2 regions of the Alteromonas sp. 38 genome follow, and region 2 is predicted to be linked to the other one. Evidence: predicted binding sites of a transcription regulator. Region 2 holds the regulator's gene; the other holds the start of a gene.
The links. Region 2 encodes FNR, which switches genes on or off when oxygen is low (the NO sensors DNR and NnrR bind a similar motif). Its sites were predicted from a motif close to TTGATCTAGATCAA; they were not measured.

Region 1 (3,214 bases), 2.2 Mb from region 2:
GATAAAGCATTACCTGGTGATAGCAGTGTTTACGTTATTGATGGTGTTATCGTTGAAACTAAAGCTGAGGCGATGGCTATGCTTGATGGCGTTAAAGCCGAGCGAGAAAGTCTACTCGACCCTGATGTTTATCAAACCATGATTAGGCGCTGGTAATTATTTAGCCGCGCTTTTTAGCAGCGTCTTTTGCTAGCAAACTAGAAGAGCGGCCTTGTAGTCAATGATTTTGCGAAACCGCTCTCGCTTTCTTGGTTTTCAACTAGTAATTTCGAGAATATCAAATGTTGAGCCCGCATCCCCTCTGATTAACAAAATGCAATCAGAAGTATGCGCCGGAAACTCTATTTTGTTCTCCCAACCTTCTACGTATTTTTGTTGATAATCGTTACATCTAAGTTCCACTGAATCAACATTCCCTTGAGACACTTCAACTTTAAATGTTGAGAATTCATAAAATTGAGACCACGCGCCCAAACTACTAAGCTGACCTTTAGTGACGTTTGCTGATTCAGTCGCTTTAGCAGCGTTAAGTGCGTCTGCAAATTGTTGATAGGTTTCTTCAGATAAATTAAGGCCATTAACACTCCCCATACGCGAAAGGGTTTCGGCGGCGCCATTAAAATTGCCGAAATAAAGCTGTGACTGAAAAAGATTCACCGTAGACTTAGCCAATATTGCTATAGGCAAGTGTTCGTATAAATCTACTGTAATGTGGGATTGGCGCATATATTCTAAAAATTCTTCATTTTTATAATAATAGATAGACTTTAACCACGCAGCCAAAGCATGTTCGTTTAAATTTTTAGTATGGTCTTCCACCAAATCGTCTATGGATTTTTTTATGCTAAGCATATCCGCGGTAGGGCTAGAAAGCGCATCTATGGTAGCTTGGTATTCTTTTGCAAAAGCAGGCGTCACACTACCTTCGCTATGGCCAGCCTCTGAGTATGTGTGTTTAACAAACAGGGTTTGAGCACTTGCTACTGGCTTATTGTTAACGAGTGCAGGAGAATATTGAAGGTTTCTTATGTATTTAGTGACTTTTTTAACGTATCTGTCTTTGCCTGAATAATCAAAAACAACGATGTCTTTCGTTGTACCGTCTTTGTCTATTATAAATGAAACTCTTGTCCAACCTTCCATCCCTCCGCGCGAGGTAAAGGCCTCTTCCACTTTGTTAGCATTTTTTATTATTTTGGCGGCTTTAACTTCTTTGCTGTTGCCATTGCCAAAAGAGGTAGCACTTAACATTATCAATAACACGCATAATAACGCAGAAAATATTTTCACCATTTATCCCTATTTTTTAGCGTGTTAAAAGCAAAAAAACCTCAACATCGCGTTTCCTGTTTAATTCTAAATTGTTTATAGCATCTATCTTTAAAACTTAACAATAAATCGAAACGTCACGAGACAACTTATCAACACACATAAGATTCACTATCCCCTTCAATTTAGACTTCGAGTTCCTCCTAACATAATTATCATCTGATACTTGTTGATCTCAATCAAACTTCGGCATAAACTTTCAGTAATTTCTGAAAGTTCAGCAGGTATATACATGAAAATGACACCACTTATTACTTCTGCGGTTATGCATTTCGGCGAAATGGGCAGTCGTTGGGGCTTTAACCGTACTGTGGGCCAAATTTTGGCGCTGATTGTACTTGCTGATGAGCCCATCTCAGCACAAGAAATTGCCGACGCGCTAAATATATCCCGAGGCAATACCAGTATGGGGCTAAAAGAATTGCAATCATGGCGTTTGGTTAAGCAACACCTTGTTCCCGGTGAGCGCAAAGAGTTTTTTATTGCCGGCGGTGACATTTGGACACTTGCTAACCGCGTATTCGAAGAACGCCGTAAACGTGAAATAGACCCTACCATGAGCTTATTGCGGGATTTGCTATTAGATACCCCCGCCAACAAAACTGAAGCCAATGCGCAAGATAAGCTGAATGAAATTCACGACTTATTAGAGTCGGTGACCGCGTGGTCACAAGAGCTTCAGAACCTAGGCCCAGATAAACTTAACACCTTGATGAAACTCGGCTCGGGCGTAGGCCGTATGTTAGAACTGAAAGACAAAATTCTGCCGGGAAAAAATTCCGTTAACTAAGGAGACTATCTGTGGATGCGTTTTTGCTGTCTCGTTTACAATTTGCATTAAATATTAGTTTTCATATTCTGTTTCCAACTATCACCATGGCAATGGGATGGTTTCTTTTTTACTTCAAATTTCGCTCAAATGTAACCGGTCACCCTGTATGGATGCGTATGTACCGCTTCTGGGTGCGCGTATTCGCACTAAGTTTTGCTCTTGGTGTAGTGAGTGGCGTGACCATGTCTTTCCAATTTGGTACCAACTGGCCAGGCTTTATGGAGCGGGTGGGTAATGTGGCGGGCCCACTATTAGGTTACGAAGTCCTTACTGCGTTTTTCTTAGAAGCCACGTTCCTTGGTATTATGTTATTTGGTATTCGTCGGGTACCCAATTGGTTGCACACCCTTTCAACATTGATTGTGGCGGTGGGCACTACCATGTCAGCCTTTTGGATTTTGGCGCTTAACAGCTGGATGCAAACGCCTCAAGGGCATGAAATTATCGACGGGGTAGTGTATGCCGTAGACTGGAGCGAAATTATTTTTAACCCTTCGTTTCCCTATCGCTTTGTACACATGATGCTAGCCTCGGGTTTGACAGCCAGTTTCTTAATTGCCGGTTTATCTGCATATCGTATGCTGAAAGGTGATGACAAACTAGCGCCAAAGCTTGCCCTTAAAACCGCGACTTATACCGCAGCAGTGCTTATTCCTTTACAGATTTTTGCGGGTGATATGCATGGATTAAATACCCTTGAGCATCAGCCACAAAAAGTCGCCGCAATGGAAGGCTTATGGGATACCACTGAAGGCGCGCCCTTACTGCTGTTTGCTATTCCCGATGAAGAAAGCAGAGAAAATCACTTTGAAATACCAGTGCCCAACGGTGCAAGTTTAATTTTAACCCATAAAATGGATGGCAAAATTCAAGGCCTGAACGACTTTGAAGGCGAACATCCACCGGTAGCGCCTGTGTTCTTCGGGTTTCGGGTGATGGTAGGCATGGGCTTTTTAATGTTGGCGGTTTCGTGGCTTGGTAGTAGCTATTTACTTAGAGGAAAATCTTTCCCACTTTGGCTCAAGCGTGTATTCGCAGGCATGGCGTTTAGTG
Region 2 (3,214 bases):
TATTATTGTGGTCACCAATTCAACGAGGTTATTAAGTAAATAACATGAGTATCATTTACGTCTTAATTCCCATCGCTATCATCATTGTTGCGTTGGCGCTGGTTATCTTTTTCTGGGCGGTTAAAACCAATCAGTTTGAAGACCTTGATAGACAGGGCTATAGCATTTTGTTTGATGATGATTTATCAGGTGATGAAAAGAAGCTAGCCGAGCAGCGAAAGCAGTTACAACAACGTAAAGAAACTGATGACAGAGGTTAATATATTCTCTGCCTTTTTCATTGGAATTGCTGGTGGAGTGCATTGTGTTGGCATGTGTGGCGGTATTGTTGCGGCACTACGCACGGTAACGCCAAGTAATGAACCTGCTTTACCCTACACCCTTGCCTATAATTTTGGCCGTATCCTCAGCTACACATTAGCCGGTGCTATTACAGGCGCTGTCGGCCAAATGGCAACCGAATTTGTGCCTATCGCTAAACCCGTTTTATCTTTGATTAGTGGCGTTATGCTGGTGCTTTTAGCGTGTTATTTGGGAAAGTGGTGGCAAGGATTGAATTATATTGAAGCTATGGGGCGCGGGTTATTTAAAGCTATTCAGCCCTTATCTAAACGATTTCTTCCATTCAAAAGCCCGGTTTATGCACTACCCTATGGTTTTATATGGGGCTGGCTTCCCTGCGGGTTGGTCTATTCCACGTTAACGTGGTCATTAGCATCAGGCTCGGCCGTTGACGGCGCTGCCATTATGCTATTTTTTGGGTTAGGTACTCTGCCCACTTTGCTGGCGGCAAGCGCAGGTAGTCAGTACCTAATAGCCGGTTTCAGGCACCCCGTGGTAAGACAATGCTTTTCTGGAATATTGGCTATTTACGCTCTCTTTTTAATTTATGCAGCAATTTCATAAACAAAAGAGTAAGATTATATTAAGTCGACCCTATTTATAGTTTGAACTTATGAGCAAAGGAAGCCAATTCTCAATTCATTGTCAAAATTGCAGTTTCAGCCACTTGTGTTTACCCGTTGCGCTAAACAAGACTGAGATTGAATCTTTAGATGATATTATTGAGCGAAAGAAACCCCTTCACAAGAGTGATTTGCTGGTAAAGTCGGGAGATACATTTAACTCTCTTTACGCAGTACGCACGGGCTCTTTTAAGTCTTTCGTCACCAATTCAGATGGTGAAGAGCAGATTACAGGTTTTCACTTCCCTGGCGATATTATCGGCTTCGATGCATTACGGGAAAACAAGCACCAAAGCTATGCCCAGGCATTAGAAACCGCCATGGTGTGCGAATTACCGTATGAGACGCTTGATGAGATGTCGGTTCAATTTCCGAAGTTAAGACATCAAATAATGAGTTTCATGAGTGCGGAAATTAAACAAGATCATGACCTCATGATGTTGCTTAATAAGCGCTCAGCGGAAGAACGTCTATTGTATTTCCTCTCTCAGCTTTCTCAACGTTTCGAAGAACGTGGATTTTCAAATAAAGAATTTCACCTAACCATGACCCGAAATGAAATTGGGAACTACCTGGGTCTAACTATTGAAACCATTAGCCGCTTATTAAGCCGTTTTCAAAAAGAAAATATTATCCAAGTGGACGGTAAACTCATCACTATTTTAGATTTTGATGAGATGTCACAACGTTTAACGTCTGTGGTTGCACCTAATATCGCCTGTAATAGCTAATCATCAAAGCTTTTGATCTAAAACAAGTTACGTAATAGCAAATAGGTATTACACTTAAATTGTAGCAACCAAAAATCTAAAAATGTTTGGAGGGGTTATGATTAAGTATGAACGTATTTTAGCGGTCATTGAAGCCGATAGAGATACCCAACCTGCGCTTAGCCGTGCATATGAACTTGCCAAAAAGACAGGTGCCTCTGTCACCGCCATGCTGGTGGTTTACGACTTATCTTACGATATGACAACCATGCTTAGCCCTGATGATCGTGAAGCTATGCGCGATGCGGTCACTAAGGAACATGCGGGTTGGTTACGGAAAATCCTTAGCGATTTAGGGTTTGAAAAAACCGATATTGTTGTTGAGTGGAATAACCGTGCCTTTGAAGCTGTTGTGCAGTACGTAATAGATAACAATATAGACTTGGTTGTAAAAGCAACCAAGCGCCATGACGATTTAGCCTCCGTTATTTTTACTCCTACAGACTGGCATCTCCTTAGAAAATGCCCCTCCCCCGTATTGTTGGTTAAAGAACATGAATGGCCTGAAAACGGCGAAATTATTGCGGCGGTAAATGTAGGCAGTGAAGACGACGAACATGCGCTACTCAACGACAAAATCACAGTTATTGCTAACGATTATGCCGCATTACTCAGCGGCAACGTAAATTTGGTTAACAGCTACCCTGCTACACCGCTTAATATTGCTATTGAAGTTCCTGAGTTCGACCCAGACACATACAACAACGCGGTAAAGCATCATCACGAACTCGAGATGAACACACACAGCGAAAAGTATGCTATCGATAGCGAGCGCTGTTATGTGAAAGAGGGGCTTCCTGAAAAAGTCATTCCAAGAATAGCCAAAGATATCGATGCCGAACTTGTGATCATTGGTACCGTTGGCAGAGTAGGTATTTCCGCGGCCCTTATAGGTAACACGGCTGAACATGTTATTGATGAACTTGTGTGTGATGTACTGGCAATAAAACCAGACGGCTTTATTTCGCCCCTTTCACGGTAATGCAAACGTGTTTGTACACAGCCTGTCGGCACTGTTTGCTAGCACCGCTCTATAGTCTTTTGCGCTATTGTTTTTTGCTAGCGGCTAGTGCCGACAAGATACAAAAAATCTTAACCTCGCACATTCAATTTTACCTGATTACTGTATAATGGTTTTTTTCGCAGTAACCAAGCTATTGATATGACCAGTGCAGGCACAAACCGTGCAGACGCCCCGTTAACCGCGTCTCAAAACAAACAAAAATACAGCTTTAACAAGCTACAAAAGCGACTTCGTCGAAATGTAGGTAAAGCGATTGCTGATTTCGGCATGATTGAACATAACGATAAAGTGATGGTGTGTTTGTCCGGAGGAAAAGACAGTTACACCATGCTTGATATTCTTATGTTTTTAAAACGCATCGCGCCAATTCATTTTGACATTATTGCGGTTAATCTAGATCAAAAGCAGCCAGGATTTCCAGAACATGTACTTCCTGAATACCTTGAGAGTGTAGG

Region 1: FLAVO9R_RS17850 (GbsR/MarR family transcriptional regulator) is a predicted target of FNR. The motif match lies at 1,499-1,512, and genes of this name have one in related genera.

What each region holds. Positions count from the first base shown of each region.
Region 1 covers NZ_LR733300.1:4,137,986-4,141,199, forward strand. Annotated here, with positions in the region: gene FLAVO9R_RS17840 (substrate-binding periplasmic protein) at 1-156, shown strand, start outside; gene FLAVO9R_RS17845 (energy transducer TonB) at 256-1,290, opposite strand; gene FLAVO9R_RS17850 (GbsR/MarR family transcriptional regulator) at 1,562-2,119, shown strand; gene FLAVO9R_RS17855 (cytochrome ubiquinol oxidase subunit I) at 2,131-3,214, shown strand, end outside.
Region 2 covers NZ_LR733300.1:1,912,175-1,915,388, forward strand. Annotated here, with positions in the region: gene FLAVO9R_RS08150 (heavy metal translocating P-type ATPase) at 1-43, shown strand, start outside; gene ccoS (cbb3-type cytochrome oxidase assembly protein CcoS) at 45-260, shown strand; gene FLAVO9R_RS08160 (sulfite exporter TauE/SafE family protein) at 247-906, shown strand; gene fnr (fumarate/nitrate reduction transcriptional regulator Fnr) at 956-1,696, shown strand; gene uspE (universal stress protein UspE) at 1,794-2,717, shown strand; gene ttcA (tRNA 2-thiocytidine(32) synthetase TtcA) at 2,898-3,214, shown strand, end outside.